Regions from separate parts of the Pantoea brenneri genome, predicted to be linked through region 2. Evidence: predicted binding sites of a transcription regulator. Region 2 holds the regulator's gene; the other holds the start of a gene.

Region 1 (9,352 bases), on a different contig from region 2:
GTGACAATGTGAAAGTCGCTAAGCGCAATACGGACGCGGGGTGGAGCAGCCTGGTAGCTCGTCGGGCTCATAACCCGAAGGTCGTCGGTTCAAATCCGGCCCCCGCAACCAATACTTCTGTAGCAGTTTACCGAAGTAGAAATGTGAAAGACGCTAAGCGCAAAAATAAGTGCAAAGAGTAATACGGACGCGGGGTGGAGCAGCCTGGTAGCTCGTCGGGCTCATAACCCGAAGGTCGTCGGTTCAAATCCGGCCCCCGCAACCACTCATTTAAACACCTGAAAGGGTGTTTTTTTGTTTCTGCCGTTCCTGATTTCATCTTCATCGCTGCCTGACGTTAAGCAGCAGCGGATAGCACAGGCTACCCGCAAACCTTTATCGGTGCGCCAGCGCCGCCCCACTCTGCACGTATGCCTTGATTCCCTGCAAAATCGCCTCTGCCACCTGATGCTGATAACGGGTGGTGCGCAACTTACGCTCCTCTTCCACGTTACTGATAAAAGCCGTTTCCACCAGGATAGATGGAATATCCGGCGCTTTCAGAACCGCAAACCCGGCCTGATCCACCGTACGCTTGTGCAGATGGTTGATCCGCCCCATACGGTGCAGCACCTCTTTGCCGAACTTCAGGCTGTCATGGATGGTCTGCCGCTGCACCATATCGAACATGGTATGGTCGAGATAACGATCGCCGCTCTTACTGACGCCGCCAATCAGGTCAGATTCATTCTGGGTCTGAGCCAGGAAACGGGCCGCGGCTGAGGTCGCGCCGCTGGTAGAGAGTGCAAATACCGAGGAACCACGCGCCGCCCGGCTGGTGAACGCATCGGCATGAATTGAGACGAACAGATCGGCGCGCTGCTTGCGGGCTTTGGCCACTCTGACGCGCAGCGGAATAAACACATCTTCATTGCGCGTCATGTAGGCCTTCATGTTGGCCTCTTTATCGATTAACGCTTTCAGCCGCCGGCCGATCTTCAGCACAATATCTTTCTCACGGGTTTTATATTTGCCGTGCGCGCCCGGATCTTCGCCGCCATGGCCGGGATCGATCATGATAATGATCGGACGATCGCGCCCGGCTTTACCCGGTAGCGGTGCCTGCACCGTTTCATCTTTCTCAAGATCGCCCTGGTTATAATCCCTCAGCAACGCCAGCAGCGGATCGTCTTCAACCTGATCCTTGCTCGGATAGAGATCCACCACCAGCCGGTGATTGATCCCCGCCACCGGCGACAGGTTAAAGATCTTCGGCGCTACGCTGCGCTTTAGCTCCAGCACCACCCGCACCGTATTGCTGTCAAACTGGCCGACACGCGCATTTTTGATGAAGGGGTCATCCACCCTCACCTGCTTATCGACGCCTTTCAGTACCGTATTGAGATGCAGACCTTCAATATCGATCACCAGCCGTTCCGGATGACTCAGGGCAAACTGCTTGTACTTCAGTGCCACATTCGATTCCAGCGTCATACGGGAATAGGTTGATGACGGCCAGATGCGTACCGCGACGATATGGTTTTTAGCGGCCATACCGACCCGGCTGACGCTTAACAACAGTAACGCGCCGGTTCCTTGTAAAAATCGTCTGCGTGAAAAGTGGGAATTAAAATCCGACATGCCGCTCCAGCTGCTGTGTAATGTCTAAAAAAGCGCCAGTTAATCAAATGGCGGCGAAAACTTTATCCAATCCAGAAGGTGATGTCACCCCGGAAACCCTAAATAATGCAGGCTGTTAGCGGCTTTGACACCCGAAAAAACGTAAATTTTCGTCAGGATTAGCGCTTGCAAAATTGCAGCGAAAAGAATAAAAATACAAAAAATCCGAATAAACATTCACTGAGGGCTGGCTGTGAAGGAACGTAGTACTGAACTGGTTCAGGGTTTTCGCCATACCGTTCCCTATATCAATGCCCACCGGGGTAAGACGTTTGTCATCATGCTGGGCGGCGAAGCGATCGAGCATGAGAACTTCTCGGGCATCGTTAACGATATAGGCCTGCTGCACAGCCTCGGTATCCGCCTGGTCGTGGTCTATGGCGCCCGTCCGCAAATTGATGCCAGCCTCGCTGAACACCAGCTTGAGCCGGTCTACCACAAGTTTACCCGGGTCACCGACGCGCAATCGCTGGAGCTGGTGAAGCAGGCGGCCGGTCGTCTGCAGTTAGATATCACCGCCCGTCTTTCGATGAGTCTCAACAACACCCCGTTGCAGGGCGCGCATATCAATGTGGTCAGCGGCAACTTCATTATTGCCCAGCCGCTGGGTGTCGATGATGGCGTCGATTATTGTCACAGCGGGCGTATTCGTCGTATCGATGAAGAGGCGATTCATCGTCAGCTGGATAACGATGCGATTGTGCTGCTTGGTCCGGTGGCGGTGTCAGTGACCGGTGAGAGTTTCAACCTCACTTCGGAAGAGGTCGCGACCCAACTGGCGATTAAACTCAAAGCGGAAAAGATGATCGGCTTCTGCTCTGAACAGGGTGCACTGGACAGCGAAGGGAATATCATCTCCGAACTGTTCCCGAATGATGCCCAGGCGCGCATTGACGAGATTGAAAGCAGCGGTGATTACCTTTCCGGCACCGTCCGTTTCCTGCGCGGCGCGGTTAAAGCCTGCCGCAGCGGCGTGCGTCGCAGCCATCTGATCAGCTATCAGGAAGATGGCGCGCTGTTACAGGAACTGTTCTCACGCGACGGTATCGGCACCCAGATTGTGATGGAGTCAGCTGAGCAAATCCGTCGTGCCAATATCAATGATATCGGCGGCATCCTCGAACTGATCCGGCCGCTGGAGCAACAGGGCATTCTGGTGCGTCGCTCACGCGAACAGCTGGAAATGGAGATTGATAAATTCACCATCATTCAGCGCGACAATCTGACTATCGCCTGTGCCGCGCTCTATCCCTTTATGGATGAGAAGATCGGTGAGATGGCCTGCGTGGCGGTCCATCCCGACTATCGCAGTTCATCGCGTGGTGAAATGTTGCTGCAGCGCGTGGCGTTGCAGGCGCGTCAGATGGGGCTGCAAAAGCTGTTTGTGTTAACCACCCGCAGTATTCACTGGTTCCAGGAACGCGGCTTTACGCCGGTTGATATTGAGTCGCTGCCGGAGAGTAAAAAAGAGATGTACAACTATCAGCGCCGCTCAAAAGTCCTGATGGCCGATCTGAGCCGAAACACGCTGTAATCGCCAGCAGGGCCGGACGGTTAATACCGCCGGCCCTGTTTGCCTGCCGGTTATCCTGCCTCGCCCAGCCGCTCAACCAGACCGCTACGCCGCTGCGTTTGCAGCTGTACGGCTCGCTGGAACACTCCAGGATCGCTGTAGAGCGTCAGCTGTTTGCGGGCGCGAGTAATCGCGGTATAGACCAGCTCACGGGTCAATACCGGCAAAAACTGGGTTGGCATCACCAGCGCAGTATGTTCAAACTCCGACCCCTGCGATTTGTGTACCGTCATCACCCAGGCAGTTTCATGCGAGGGCAAGCGGCTCGGCTGAATCGCTTTGATGCTGCCATCCGGCAACGGGAAAAAGACTTTCAGGTTGCCTTCTTCGTCGCGCAGCGTAATGCCGATATCGCCGTTGAACAGCCCCAGCGCACTGTCGTTACGGGTGATCATCACCGGTCGTCCGGCATACCAGCGCCCGCCGATCGCGGGGCGACGGATTCGCTGCAGCTGCATCAGCCGTTGTTCAACCCGCTGGTTAAGACCCTGAACGCCAAAGGGCCCGTCTCGTAACGCACACAGCAGCTGATAGCGGCCAAAGGCGGCCAGCACCTCGGCCGGTGATGCCTGTTGCCGGATCAGCTGCAAATAAGGCTGATAGCCCTGCGCCACATCATCCAGCATCGCCTGATAGGCTTCGCCACTGGTTAACGGCTGATAGCTGAGATCCTGATAGCCTGCGGCGAACACCGCTTTCACCTGCTGTGCATCGCCGAGGTTAATTGCCTGAGCCAGCTGGCCAATGCCCGATTTTGCGTCAAAACGGTAACTTTTTTGCAGCAGGCAGATACTGTCGCGAACGGCAGGCGCCAGCCGATCCTCACTGCCCTGCAGCGCACACCCGGTCAGCAATGCGAGCTGTTCCGCACGTGCCAGACTGTAGCCACTTTCGGTACAGCGACAGATATCGCCCAGCACGGCCCCCGCCTCGACCGAAGCCAGCTGGTCACGATCGCCAAGGAAGACTACCCGCGCATGGGCCGGCAGTGCGGCAATCAGCTTCGCCATCATCGACAGATCGACCATTGAGGCTTCATCGACCACCAGCACATCGAGATGCAGCCGGTTACCGGCGTGATAGCGCAGACGCTGGGTATCCGGCTGCGCGCCCAGCAGTCGATGCAGCGTGGTCGCTTCCGTCGGAAAGCGCTGACGTTCTTCCTCGCTGACGGCTAAATTTTGCAACGCGTTGCCAAGCGATTCGGTGAGCCGCGCCGCGGCTTTGCCGGTTGGAGCGGCTAACTGAATCCGTAAGTTGCCGGGATTAAGCCGTATCAGTGCGGCGAGTAGTTTGGCGACCGTAGTGGTTTTTCCGGTGCCGGGCCCGCCGGAAATAACGGCGGTCTTGCGGGTCAGCGCTACAGCGGCGGCGATTTTCTGCCAGTCATCCGGACGATTGCCGAACAGGGTATTCAGCACCTCACTGGCCGCCTCGGCGTCAAACGGCGATTTCACTTCCTGCAGGGCAAAGAAGCTCGCCACTCTGCCCTCGCTGTGCCACAGACGATGCAGATAGAGACGGCGGTTACTGAGTACCAGGGGGGTAATCAGGCTGCCGTCACTGACCGCAGACCAGCCGGCCAGCAGCGATGGCCAGTCATCCGGCGCGCCGGCAGCCTGCCACAGAGCCTGCGCCAGCGCGGGCTGACGGCCCGCAAACAGGCCCGCTTCGCTCAGGTTATCCAGCGGCAGACAGACATGGCCTTCTCCCGCTTCCGCACTAACGCAGGCCGCCGCGAGCAGCAACGCCGGTTGTGATTCATCCGCCAGCAGGCGGGCAAACTGAATATCTAACGGCCGCAGGAGACGCTTTTCTACCGCCTGAAGCAGTAAGCTCAGCATTTCACTCATGACATCTCCCTGGTATGACCAAACAACGCATCTATCTCTTCAATAAAGGCTTCGCTGGGACGGGTGGCGAAAATACCGTTATCCGGCGAACTGCCATCCATCCCGCGTAAAAACAGATAAAACACCCCGCCGAAGTGGCGCTGATAATCATAATCCTGCAGACGGTGCTGAAGATAGCGATGCAGCGCCAGAGTATACAACTGATACTGTAAATCGTAGCGGTGGTCGATCATTGCCTGCGCCATCGCCTGTGGGGTATACGCGGCGTGGCTCTCGCCCAGCCAGTTCGACTTATAGTCGAGCAGATAATATTTTCCCTGCCAGCGGAACACCAAATCGATAAAGCCTTTTAGCATGCCCTGCACCTGACGAAAATCGAGTGCCGCCGCCTGTTGTGATAGCGGGTCGTGACGGCGCAGCAGATCGTCAAGCTCGGCAGCGGTCAGCAGATTATTGATAGGCAGATAGAACTCCATCTCGATCAGCCGGTCACTGCTGTTTATCGCTGACAGCGTCAGGCCGTCATCATTGAGCGGCGTATGCAGTACCCGCTCAATCCACTGCTGGATCACCGGTAACCAGCTCAGCGGATAGCCATGATGCTGCAACTGATCTTCCAGCCAGAACGCATCCGGCGGTTCGGCAAAGTCGATCGATTCAAACAGACCGTGCAAAAAGGTTCCCGGTGCGGCACCGCGTGGAAAGTGGTGAGGCGTGAGAGCCGCTTCTTCGCCGCTCTCCTCTTCGCCTGCCGCATCAATATCGAAATTCGGCAGCGCATCCAGCAGTGCGGAGCTGTGGTGCTGTTGCAGGCCCGAGTAACTGGTGACCCGCCAGGCATCGGCCAGCGCGCGCGTCACCTCACGACTGCTTAAGGCTTCATCGCCGGTCGGCCGATCCTGCCAGACTTCACCCGGCCGCAGATCGTCAGCGATCACCTCGATCCCGTTGCCGCTTAACGCCGCTAACCGCTGGCTGAGCTGTTGTGCATCGGCCGCTTCGCCCCGCTGCACCAGATAACCGAGCGCGCTCTTGTGCAGATCGCTGTCGCCCTCTTTTTTACGCGTTCCTTTGATCAATGGCGCAATACCGACGCTGCAGTGATAAACCGAACGGGTCAGCGCCACATAAAGCAGTCGCAAGTCCTCTGCCAGTCGCTCCTCTTCAGCCAGTTCCATGCTCTGTGCATCACCCTGCACATCCAGCAAGGCGGCAAAACTTTCACGATCGTGATACAGCGCACTGGCCGCCTCACGGTAGCCGGCGGCAAACGGCAGCCAGACCAGCGGATATTGCAGCCCTTTCGATTTATGGATGGTGACGATTTGCACCAGATGGCGATCGCTTTCCAGCCGCAGCTGCTGGCTTGCCGCCTGGCTATTGGGCCGGGCAATCTGCTGGGCCAGAAAGCGCACCAGCGCATGCGGACTGTCGAGCTGCACTGAGGCTTCCTGCAACAGTTCGCCCAGATGCATCAGATCGGTCAGGCGGCGCTCACCGTTTTCGGAGGCCAGCATATTTTCAGCCAGCTGACGCTTGATCATCACGTCGCGCAGCATCGGCAACACGCCACGCTGGTGCCAGAGCTGCTGCCAGACGGCAAACTGCTCGACCAGCGCATCCCATTCGCGCTCATTTTGGGTCAGTGCATCGAGCGTGGCGGCGTCAATGGCGAAGATAGAGGTCGCCAGCGCACTGCGCACCAGTCGCTCCTGCTCCGGTGCCTGGATCGCCTGCAGCAGCCACAGCAGTTCCCGCGCTTCAGGCGTGGTATAGACGCTGTCGCGACTGGAGAGATAGACCGAGGGAATCGACAGTGCATTGAGCGCATCGCGGATCAAACCCGCTTCGTTACGACTACGCACCAGCACGGTGATATCGGATGCGCGCACCGGACGCAGCGAGTCACCCTTTCCTAAGCAGGCGCGTCCCTGCTGTCCGGCCACCAGCCAGCGGCTGATATCCGCCGCACACTGACGCGCCATAAACTGCTGATAATCGCTGCTGCCGACGCCTGCACCGGGTTGTAACCAGAAACGCAGCGCCGGTTGCGGCCGATCGTCATAGATCAGTTTCAGCGCCTGATTCGGTGCCGCCGGTTTGACCTGCAGGAAAGGAATAGCGGAGAACAGAAACGGAGATTCCAGCTGAGAAAACAGCCGGTTAACGCTATCGACCATTTCCGGTGACGAGCGCCAGTTAGTATCGAGCGTGTAGTGAGCGCTAACTTCACTTCGCGCGCGCAGATAAGTAAAAATATCCGCGCCGCGGAAGGCATAAATCGCCTGCTTAGGATCACCGATTAGCAATAGTGCCTGTTCTGGCTGGTTGATATAGAGCGTGCGGAAAATGCGGTACTGCTGCGGATCGGTATCCTGGAATTCATCGATCAGGGCGACCGGGAACCGTGCCCGAATGGTCTCAGCCAGCAGGGTGCCGCCCGGTTGCTGCAACGCCTCATCCAGCTTGCTCAGCAGGTCATCAAAGCCTAACAGCGCCCGCAGCCGTTTCTCACGCTGGACGGTGGCGCGCACGTCAGTCAGCGCCTGTGCAATGATCACATCCCGCAGCGACAGCGGTTCCGCCAGAAACTGATCGATTGCGTCAAACACCGGATGGCGCGGGGCTTCACCTTTTTTGGTTTTCTCCTCCAGCACCTGCTGACCAAAACGCTCCAGCTCTTTCGGCAGTTGGTAATCCAGCGTTTCGCTGTTGGCCCACTGCGTGACTTTCGCCACCCAGACCGGCAGGTTTTTACTGCTGTAGCTGCGCTTATCGACGCCGGATGCGCTGATGATGCCTTCCACGTCGGCACTGAGCGACTGCCACTGCTGCTTGATTGACGTAATGCGCGCCAGATTGCGGGCGTGACGTGACGCCAGAGTCTCATCGGCAGCAGGTGGCCGCTTCAGGCTGGGCGATTCACCCTGTAGCCAGGGGCGCAGCGTGGTCAGCAGGCTGTCCGGCCCGCTCCATTCCGCCGCAATTACCCGCGCCACATCAAGCGACAGCGGATAGCACTGCCGCCGCCAGAAATCGGCGGTCGACTGCTTCAGCAGCGCCTGCTCATCTTCAATCAGCTCCTGCTCAAACAGCATGCCCGATTCAAACGCGTTGAGGTTGAGCATCCGCTGGCAGAAACCGTGGATAGTAAAGATCGCCGCTTCATCCATCTGCCGCTCGGCCGCCAGCAGTTGCGCTGCGGCGTGCGCTAAATCCGGTATCTGGTCAAGCAGCAGCTGATGCATCGGATCGCCGCTGCTACCGCGAATACAGGCCAGCCGCAGCTGATGAATATTCTCGCGGATACGTCCGCGCAGTTCAGCGGTCGCGGCCTCGGTGAAGGTCACCACTAAAATTTCTTCAACCGACAGCGGACGGCTGTAAGCATTTTCGCCGCCCAATCCCAACAGCAGACGAAGATAGAGCAAACCAATGGTAAAGGTTTTTCCGGTCCCCGCTGAGGCCTCAATCAGCCGCTCACCTCTGAGCGGCAGCGTTAAGGGATTCAGGGATTCTGCAGGTAACTGCGTCATTGGGTCTCACTCTTTACCGGCAGCGACTGCTGCAACTGCGCCACTTCATTCCAGGTTTTCCAGCCTGGCAGCTGGGCAAAGGCCACTTTTTCGTTGCTGTTTCCCGCGATCTGCGAGGTCATCACCATACCGGTGTGTTGTATCACCGCATGCTGGAAGAAATCAGCCAGGCTGGCTGGAGTCAGCTGTTTAATCTGCGCAATCACTTTCTGGCGCGTGTCAAAGTCGTCATTCTGGCGGTCAAAGTCGCGGCTATAGCGATCCGCCTCCTCATCCAGTGTCTGAGGACGCTGCTGCAGATCATTGATCATCGCCTGCTGATACTGGGCAAAATCGGCCTGACTCATCGTGCGTAAGCGTTTCTCCGCCTGCGGATAGAAGGCCTGATAGCGCTGCAGCAGCCAGGCCGGTTGTTTGCTGTTGCTCTGCAGCAGGAAACCGATCCCCCACTGACGGCCTACCGGCATCTGGAAGGCAAACACCGCATAACCAAGTTGCTCTTCGGTGCGTAGCTGGTTGTAGAACCACGGCTGCACAATCTGACTCAGCATCGAGCTGTTCGCCATACTCTGGTATTCGCCATAGCCGAGCGGTATATAGAGCGCCGCTAAGGCAGAATCGGTGCTGCTGCCCTTCTGTTGCAGGTTGGCTTTAAGCGGTTTTTCGAACGTCACATACTTACTGCGCCAGGTGTCAGTGCCGGTGCTCTGCATCTGCTGCTTCAGTTCACG
Region 2 (9,352 bases):
ATTATGGGATGTGGTCACTGGCGAATCATTGCCGATGCCGCTGGAAATTGAGTTTGTGAACCTGGGGAAAGGGCAGCGACGACGTTATGGCGCGCTGATTCTGCTATTTGATGAAGCGGAAGAGGAGCTGGAAGGCCAGCTGCATTTTAACGTCAGATGAAAAAGGGCCCCGGCGAGCGGGGCCAAAGGGTTCGTCATAAATCTGACGAGGAATTACTTATACAGCTGAGCGGTGAAGTGATAGTTATCACCGGTGCGCGCTTCAATCACTTTATAGGCGCTGGCACCCTGTTCATCGGCTTTCTGAGACAGCTCAGCGCGATAATCCATGGGGGCACCCGCTGTACCGCTGATGGTTACGGTGCCCGCAGGCTGCAGATTCTGCGCTTGCTCGCCGGTTACCAGCTGTGCGGCAGATGCGCCGAACGCCATAACGGAAAGCAGGCTGACTGTAGCGATGGTTGTTTTGATTTTCATTTTTCGTCTCCTCAATACGTTCAACAACCTGCGGTGAAAAGAAGAAGCGGGTCGTCGACTCTTGTCTCTCATGCGCCTTTCACGGCGTCATAACGGTTAATTATTTATACAGCTCAGCGGTGACGTGATAGGTGTCATCCTGGTTGTTTTCGATGATGCGATAGTGGCTGGCACCCTGCGCATCGGCTTTCTCAGACAGGACCTGACGGATATTGGTCTGATCGCCGTCACGACCGCTGACGCTGATGGTCTGGTTCATCGGTTGCAGATTCTGGCTCTGTGCCTGCTGGTTTGAGACCAGGCTGGCTGCGCTGGCACCGACTGAGAACACGGAGGCCAGACTGAGTACGGCAATAGCAAATGTAGTTTTCATGATCAACTCTCCTGAAACTGTGTTGCCTCATCCCACCGAGGCGCATAACCGCGCGTCAAAAAGTGGGCTGCTGGCGATATTGGGTTGCGCTGGGCTTAGTTGTACAGACGGGCGGTAGCGTGATAGTTACCGTTGTTGTAAGCCTCAATCACGCGGTAGGCTTTTGCACCCTGCTGATCGGCTTTTTCGCTCAGCTGCTGATTAATTTCCATCGGTGAGCCCGCTACGCCGCTGACGCTAATGGTACCCGCCGGTTGCAGATCCTGCGCCTGCGCAGCGGTGACAGATTCTGCTGCTACAGCACCAAAAGAGAGGGCAGAGAGAATGCTCAGGGTTGCGATAGTAGTTTTTACGTTCATGTATTTTTCCTCGTCGTCAATTTTTATCTTTTTAATTGGTGTGATTTGCATCACGAAAAGAAGTATAGAACTAATAACGGAAGAAATTAATACCCCGCTAATAATGTTTTTTTGTGATTCTTTATCCTTATGGCTACTTTTAATAACTCAACGTTATAAAAAACGGCGGAAAAATGACCTTTTCGCTGTTTTTTATTGCAAAAACAGGCAGATAAATCACTTTATCTTTTTGTGCGAAAATACGTGGTCGATCAGACTGGTCTTTGATTTAGATCTGGGTAATGTCGCCAGAGTGGTGATGTAAAGCAGTGTAAAATACCGCAAAAGGTTAAGCAGACCAAAAGGTATGACCAATATTCGCATTGGCGAAAGCAGGACAGAGTGCGGATTAACTGTTTGATCTACTGGAGAATAGGGCAGGGTAAGTGGCAGGGCGAGCAGAAAGGGCGGTTGAACGGTCGCGTGAGGCCCGATCAACCACCCTGTTATCAGAGTTCCTGTTCAAACAGGTTAAGAATCGCCCCGTGCAGCTGCTTAACCGTAAAGTCGCGCGCGCGGGTGATAAAGATGGTGTCATCGCCAGCGATGGTGCCGAGGATGCCTTCCGATTTACCCAGTGAGTCGAGCAGGCGCGCAATCAGCTGCGCAGCGCCTGGGCTGGTATGAATCACCACTAGCGCATCATTGTAATCGATGTCGAGAACCAGGTTTTTTAACGGGCTGGTGGTGGTCGGCACGCCAAGCTCGGCGGGCAAGCAGTAAACCATCTCCATCTTGGCATTGCGGGTGCGTACCGCGCCAAACTTGGTCAGCATACGAGAAACCTTTGACTGGTTAATGTTCTCGAAGCCTTCATCCTGGAGCGCCTGAACGATTTCGCCCTGGGAACTGAATTTTTCTTCTTTTAATAAGGCTTTGAAAGCCTTGATCAGATCGTCTTGTTTCGATGGGTTTCGCATAGGTTACCAATAAATAGAGGGAATAACCGCACATCCGCCCGCGGCAGAGTGGTGATTATGCATTTAAATGCATTTTTATGCAATCGGTTGATTGATGAGCAGGGTTCGGGCGGCTAGCGGGCGGCGATAATAGCAAAGAAATCGTCTCAGACCAAAACCCCTGTCACAGCACCGAAAGGCGAAGGTTGCAAAGTTGTTATATTATTGGTGGTGTAGTAACAGAAAACGCACGTAGCCGTTCTCTGTCTGCCGACGGCAAAGTTGTCGGTCATTCAGGTATTAAGATGATATGTAACTTTTGAATCCGGAGATCACGTGTGAAAATACGTAGAATTAACAACGGATACGCGTCATCACCTGAGCTGTTGATTAAGGTCTGACACAGATGGAATTCCGGCTCTTCTCTGCCCCACCTTAATAAGGAGTTAAGAATGAAAGTTGCCGTACTCGGTGCCGCTGGCGGCATAGGCCAGGCGCTCGCACTTCTACTCAAAACCCAGCTTCCCGCAGGTTCAGAACTTTCACTGTATGACATCGCGCCGGTAACGCCGGGCGTTGCCGTCGATCTCAGCCATATTCCTACTGCGGTGGCTATCAAGGGATTTAGTGGAGAAGACGCCACGCCAGCATTGCAGGGTGCCGATGTGGTACTGATCTCCGCCGGTGTGGCACGTAAGCCCGGTATGGACCGCGCCGACCTGTTCAACGTTAACGCTGGCATTGTGCGCAACCTGATTGATCAGGTGGCGACCACCGCGCCAAAAGCGTTAATCGGCGTGATCACCAACCCGGTCAATACCACGGTGGCGATTGCGGCTGAAGTCCTGAAAAAACACGGCGTCTACGACAAAAATCGGCTGTTCGGTGTTACCACGCTGGATATCATTCGCGCCAATACTTTTGTCGCGGCGTTAAAAGGCAAGCAACCGGGTGAGATTGAGGTACCGGTTATCGGCGGCCATTCCGGCGTGACCATCCTGCCGCTGTTGTCGCAGGTGCCAGGCGTCAGCTTTAGCGAGCAGGAAGTGGCTGATCTTACTAAACGCATCCAGAATGCCGGGACCGAAGTGGTAGAAGCCAAAGCCGGTGGCGGTTCTGCTACGCTGTCGATGGGACAGGCTGCGGCACGCTTCGGTTTATCGCTGGTGCGGGCGCTTAACGGCGAGTCCAACGTGGTGGAGTGTGCTTATGTTGAAGGGGACGGCGAATATGCGCGTTTCTTCTCACAGCCGCTGCTGTTGGGCAAAAATGGCATTGCCGAACGCAAATCGATTGGTAGCCTGAGCCCATTCGAGCAGCAGGCGCTGAACGGTATGCTGGAGACGCTGAAGAAAGATATTGAGCAGGGCGAAACGTTCGTGAAGCAGTAATCACCGCGTAAACCCAACAACGCCCGGCTAAGCCGGGCGTTGTCGTTTACAGGCCGCCCGATTTATAGGCGCGTGCGGCCGGTGCCCCATTGCTGGCCGGCAGCTTCTTGCCCAGTGTTTCCATCCGCATCTGGAATGGCGGGAACGGCATCTCAATGCCGTGCTGCTCAAATCCGCTCAGAATCAGCTGATGCAGTTCGTGACGCAGCGGCATGCGATGTCCCATCTCTGCTGCATGCACGCGCAGTTCAAACAGCTGGATCCCCTGCTGTAAATCGACCAGAAACGCCTCAGGCGGCGGCGTATCCAGTACATAGCTGCAGCGTTCAGCAGCCTGTTTCAGGATGGTGGTCACCTGTTCACTGCTCACCTTCGCTGGCGCAGGAATGGTCAGCACCACGCGCGTCACCGAATCTGACAGCGACCAGTTAACGAACTGCTCGGTGATAAAGGCCTTATTCGGCACGATGATCTCTTTGCGGTCCCAGTCGGTAATGGTCGTAGCGCGCGTATTGATGCGGGTAATGCTGCCGGTCAGCTCGCGAATGGTGACGGTATCGCCGATGCGAATCGGTTTCTCAAACAGGATGATCAGACCCGAGATAAAGTTGGCGAAAATTTCCTGCAAACCAAAACCCAGTCCGACACCCAGCGCGGCCACCAGCCATTGCAACTTCGACCACTCAATGCCGATCAGCGAGAAGCCAATCAGCCCGCCAATCAGCAACAGCAGATATTTGGTCAGCGTGGTGATGGCGTAGCCGGTACCGGGCGTCAGGTTAAGGTGCTGCAGCAGTGCCAGCTCCAGCAGCGCCGGCATATTACGCACCAGCTGAGTAGTGATAATAAACACCAGAATCGCGATCAGCACCGACCCCAGCGTGATCGGCTGAATAGACTCCACGCCCTGCACCGAGGTGCTGACATCCCACAGCTGAATATTCTCCAGAAAGCCGAACGCGGAGTGAATCTCCGACCACAGTACGATCACCGACACCAGCGCAATCAGCGTCAGGATTGAGCGCACCAGCCGCAGTGACTGGGCACTGATGGCATCCAGATCGATTACCGGCTCTTCGATTTCAATCGCGTCGGTATTTTGTGCGCCTTGCTCTTTCTCTTCTTCGCTGCGCGCACGGTTAGCCAGCATGTCAGCACGACGCTGACGGGCGCGGTCAAAGCCGAGACGACGACGCTGAATCAACATCCAGCGGCGGATGATGTGATAGATCACCAGCAGCAGGAACCAGATGGCTACCGAGGTTTCCAGCCTTGCCAGCAAAGCCTGTGCCGTCGCCAGGTAACCAATCGCCGAGGCGAGGGCTGCCATCAGCGGCATGGCGATCATCAGGTTCCACAACATGCGGTTGACCATGTTGTCGCCGTTGCCCTCTTTATCCAGATAGAGCGGAATGCCGGCGCGTTTCAGGCTGACGGTGACGATGCTGATCGCGCCGCAGATCAGAATGAAGCAGAGACGTCCCAGTGACGAGGAGAACTGGCGATCTTCCAGATTGCTGAAGGCGATTAACAGCATGATCAGCGGCACAATCAGCCCGATACTCAGGGAGTAATAGCGCATGGCGCGCGCCACGCGATTCTGCGGCCAGCGGAAATGAACGATAAACAGACCGTTGGGGCGGGCAAAGGCGGCGCTGATCATAAAGGCCCACAGCAGGGGCAGCGTAGCGGTAATCCCGTCACCAATGGCGACCGCAATCGGGTAGGGCCAGGCGTTCTGCAAACCATAACCCAGCGTCCCCCACAACACCGGCAGCGGCAGCGCCACCAGAATCGACCAGAAAACGGTACGGATGGTCAGCCGGAAGCGATCCTGCGTCACTTTGCCGACTTTACTGGCGGAGCGCTCAAGGAAGGCATTGAAGTGACGCCGTGAGCTGATGCTAAAGCCGACCAGCAGCAGGGCGGCAATGATCGGCAGCACGGTGCTGCGGCTGGTAAACATCATTGCCATCGCTTTGCCGAGCTGTCCCAGCGTATCCAGCGACAGCAGGCGTGACAGATCCTTAGCCAGATCGAGCGGGTAACTCAGGCCGATCGGGCTGACGTCGGCGGTCCAGAACAGATAACGGTGGGTGGCATCTTTCACTTCGGTCAGCGCATCCTGCAGCTGTGTATTGCCGACCTTCAGCTTGGTGATCTCCAGGATCAAGGTATCGCAACCGGAGATCAGCGAGTTAAGCAGTTCGCGCTGGGTACGAAGCTGGGCATCAAGGATGCGCTTCTGCTCGCTGGTATAGGGCTGGCCATCGGCCTGGTGACCCTTACGAAGCGCCTCCTGGCGCTCCAGCAGATCTTCATAGGAGAGACGCTGAACCCGTAACTGGGCCATCTCATTATCAATCTGCTGAGACTTTGGCATTTCCGGCAGGCGCGCCACCTGGGCGCGCAACGCTTCGCCCAGCAGATTGGAGGCACCCAGCCACTGGGACTGTTCGCGCAGGGTAGAGAGCGCCTGACGCACCTGAATAATTTGATTGGTGGCCAGCCGCTGCTGCGACGCCACCAGATCCATCCGCTGCGCCTGCTGATTCAGGGCGACGGAGAGATCGCGGTTAATGCGGAATTGATCGCTGATTGCCGGTGGCAAATCACCACTGTTTTCGGCCAGCTGTTCGGTACGCGCCAGCGCCAGTTCGGCTTCACGCTGACGTTGATCGTTGAGCTGATTGCGCAGTGCCTGCAGATAGTTATCCAGCTGGGCAGCCTTACGCTGGTGCACTTCGGCCCGCATCCGCGCCAGTTCCTGACGATTGTTGGCGGAGAGTTGCGCCAGTTCCAGCTCATCGACGCGCGCTTTATTGGCGGCATTTTCCGCCTGACGGGCCGCCAGTTGTAGCTGGCCCTGCGGCGAAGTGCTGTTGCTGGCACCCTGCAAACGACGCTCACTCTCGGTCATGGCGCGGCGTGCTTCGGTCTGCTGCTGCGGCAACTGCGACAGTGAGTCACTGATCTCGCGCGCCCGATCCTGCTCCTGCTGCGCCTGGCGACCCTCTTCCAGCAGCTGGCTGCTGACCTGCAGAATCTCCTGATCCAGTTCGGCGCTGCTCATGTTGCTGCGCACGGTTTTCGCGCTGTCGCCCATCGTGGCGATCTGCTGGCGTAACTCGCGTGCCAGACGCGGAAAATCGTCAATAACCTGCTGGTATTGCGCGGCGCGCTCCAGCGAGTCATCACGTTCAGAGAGGAAGTTTAACGCTGCTTCAATCGACTGGATTTGTTCCGCCTGGGCCGGTGAGCTTTTGGCAGCTTTAGTCTCTTCCAGTTGCTGTTTAAGCTGGCTGGCGTCAGGCAGGCTGGCCGCAAGGGCCGGGCTGCTGAGCCACAGGCTCAGCAGCAGGAGGAGAATCGAACGCACAGGAGATACTCAACTTAGTCGACGATAACGTCGGAAACGTCTGTTGCTACCGGCAGGGCAATTGCCAGCGGTTGACCCAGACGGGTTTTGCTCTCAGCTTCGAGGCTTTCAGCCAGTTTAACCCGGCCAGGTGCGAACAGGTTGATAACGGTTGAGCCCAGCTTAAAGCGGCCCATTTCCTGGCCTTTCAGCAGCACCACCGCCCCTTCATCATCGGCCGCCGGATAATGCCAGCGCTTAATTACCCCTTCACGCGGCGGCGTAATGGTACCGGCCCACACCGTCTCGATGCTGCCGACAATGGTGGCACCGACCAGAATCTGCACCATCGGTCCGATATCGGTTTCGAAATAGCAGATAACGCGCTCGTTACGGGCAAACAGGTTAGGAATATTGCGCGCGGTCAGCGGATTAACCGAGTAGAGATCGCCAGGTACGTAAATCATCTCACGCAGGATGCCGTTGCACGGCATATGCACCCGGTGATAGTCGCGCGGTGCCAGATAGGTGGTCACGAACTCGCCGTCGACAAAGCGGGCGGCCATCTGCTCATTACCGGCCAGCAGGGCTTCAAGCGTGTAGTGATGACCTTTCGCCTGGAAAATCTGGTCGCCATCAATGTGGCCGAGCTGGCTGATTGCGCCATCAGCGGGCAGGGCGATCAGGTTGGCGTCAGCATCCACCGGACGCGCATCGTCTTTTAACGGACGGACGAAGAAGTCGTTAAAGGTGCGATAGCTGGCGGTGTCAGGCTTGCGCGCTTCCGCCATGTCGACTTTGTAAAACCAGACAAAGATGTCAATGACCAGTTTGGTCAACCAACCACCGCGGCGACTGGCGCCCCAACCGGCGAGTTCAGTCAGCCATTTCTTCGGGAGAATATGATTCAAGCCGAGTTTCAAACGATCAAACACCTTAGCCTCCTGGCTATTTTCATGACGTTGATAAAAAAGGGAGCGGATTGTAGCAGCGCCCCGGTCAGATGGCGACTATAGCCGATTTATGGCGCGCGGCGAATCATCGGCCGCAGGCCGATCCGCGCGTGGCACTGTGGCCCGGCGACCCTTTGCTGTAGGTCGCGCCGCGCGGCGGATGAAACTCTGAGGTCAGGACGCGGTTATACCGGTTAACTATCGCCGTCAGGGAAATTTTTACGCGTTTTTACCTGCGCCATGCTTTCCAGAATGCGGTGGTAGTTATCAAAACGGGAAACGTTGATTTTACCTTGCTCTACCGCTTCACGGATCGCACAGCCGGGATCGCTGCCATGCTTACAGTCACGGAATTTGCAATCGCCGAGGTAGGCCCGAAATTCGACAAATCCACGGGTGATTTGTTCCGGTTCAAGGTGCCATAAACCGAACTCACGTACCCCTGGCGAATCGATCACATCGCCGCCGTGCGGGAAGTGGTACAAGCGCGAGGCGGTGGTGGTGTGCTGGCCCAGTCCGGAGCCATCCGACACTTCATTGGTCAGAATGGCGACCTGCTCCTCTTTATCGAGGCCGAGCAGAGCATTCAGCAGGCTGGATTTGCCGACGCCAGACTGGCCGGCGAAGATGCTGACGCGGTCAGTTAACGCCGCTTCCAGCTCATCAAGGCCGTTTTTCGCCCGGCTGGAAACCATCACCACCCGATAACCAATCTCGCGATAAATATCCATCTGCTGATCAACAAAAGCGCGCGCCTTATCATCCAGCAGATCGGTTTTGTTCAGCACCAGCAGCGGTTCGATATCCAGCGTTTCGCTGGCGACCAGATAGCGGTCGATGATGTTAAGCGACAGTTCCGGCAGGATCGCCGACACGATAATGATCTGATCGATATTGGCGGCGATCGGTTTTACGCCGTCATAAAAATCGGGACGGGTTAACACGCTGGTGCGTTCATGTACCGCCTCGACAATGCCTTTACCGCCGCTCAGCGCCGGACGCCACATCACGCGGTCGCCGGTTACCAGCGAGCGGATCGTGCGGCGAATATTGCAGCGGTGGGCGACGCCTGCGCTGTCCTCGACATCGGCGTGCATGCCAAAACGGCTGACAACGACCCCATCTGCAGTTTCACCAAACAGATTATCATCCGCATCCGGAGGCTCTCTGCGTTGGTTGAGACGGCGATCGTGGTTAGCGCTTACGCGACGTTGTTGGCCCTTCGACAGTTTATTTTTGCTCACTCACCCTCACAGCGTTAGCCAGATTTCGCCCGGCTGGGCAAAACGTCTATGATACACCTTATTCATCCTGAATGACGACTACAGCAACCGCAGGAAACAGCATGGCTACTGGAAATGAACAGAATCTGATCTGGATTGATCTTGAGATGACCGGACTGGATCCGGAGCGCGATCGTATTATTGAGATTGCCACCCTGGTAACGGACGCCAGTTTAAACATCCTGGCGGAAGGCCCGGTGATGGCGGTGCACCAGTCCGA

What was found. The regulator ArgR, encoded in region 2, controls arginine synthesis, uptake and breakdown. The targets are predictions, from matches to a motif close to ANTGAATAAAAATACANT.
Region 1: a site for ArgR is predicted at 1,803-1,820, ahead of argA (amino-acid N-acetyltransferase). Genes of this name have one in related genera too.

What each region holds. Positions count from the first base shown of each region.
Region 1 is NZ_JBCGBG010000007.1:95,612-104,963, forward strand. Features, by position in the region: tRNA gene AABB92_RS19965 (tRNA-Met) at 35-111, shown strand; tRNA gene AABB92_RS19970 (tRNA-Met) at 189-265, shown strand; gene amiC (N-acetylmuramoyl-L-alanine amidase AmiC) at 376-1,620, opposite strand; gene argA (amino-acid N-acetyltransferase) at 1,853-3,193, shown strand; gene recD (exodeoxyribonuclease V subunit alpha) at 3,244-5,085, opposite strand; gene recB (exodeoxyribonuclease V subunit beta) at 5,082-8,621, opposite strand; gene ptrA (pitrilysin) at 8,618-9,352, opposite strand, start outside.
Region 2 is NZ_JBCGBG010000004.1:32,255-41,606, forward strand. Features, by position in the region: gene AABB92_RS16230 (barstar family protein) at 1-160, shown strand, start outside; gene yhcN (peroxide/acid stress response protein YhcN) at 214-477, opposite strand; gene AABB92_RS16240 (YdgH/BhsA/McbA-like domain containing protein) at 578-850, opposite strand; gene yhcN (peroxide/acid stress response protein YhcN) at 946-1,209, opposite strand; gene argR (transcriptional regulator ArgR) at 1,698-2,168, opposite strand; gene mdh (malate dehydrogenase) at 2,600-3,538, shown strand; gene mscM (miniconductance mechanosensitive channel MscM) at 3,585-6,917, opposite strand; gene asd (archaetidylserine decarboxylase) at 6,932-7,831, opposite strand; gene rsgA (small ribosomal subunit biogenesis GTPase RsgA) at 8,044-9,093, opposite strand; gene orn (oligoribonuclease) at 9,195-9,352, shown strand, end outside.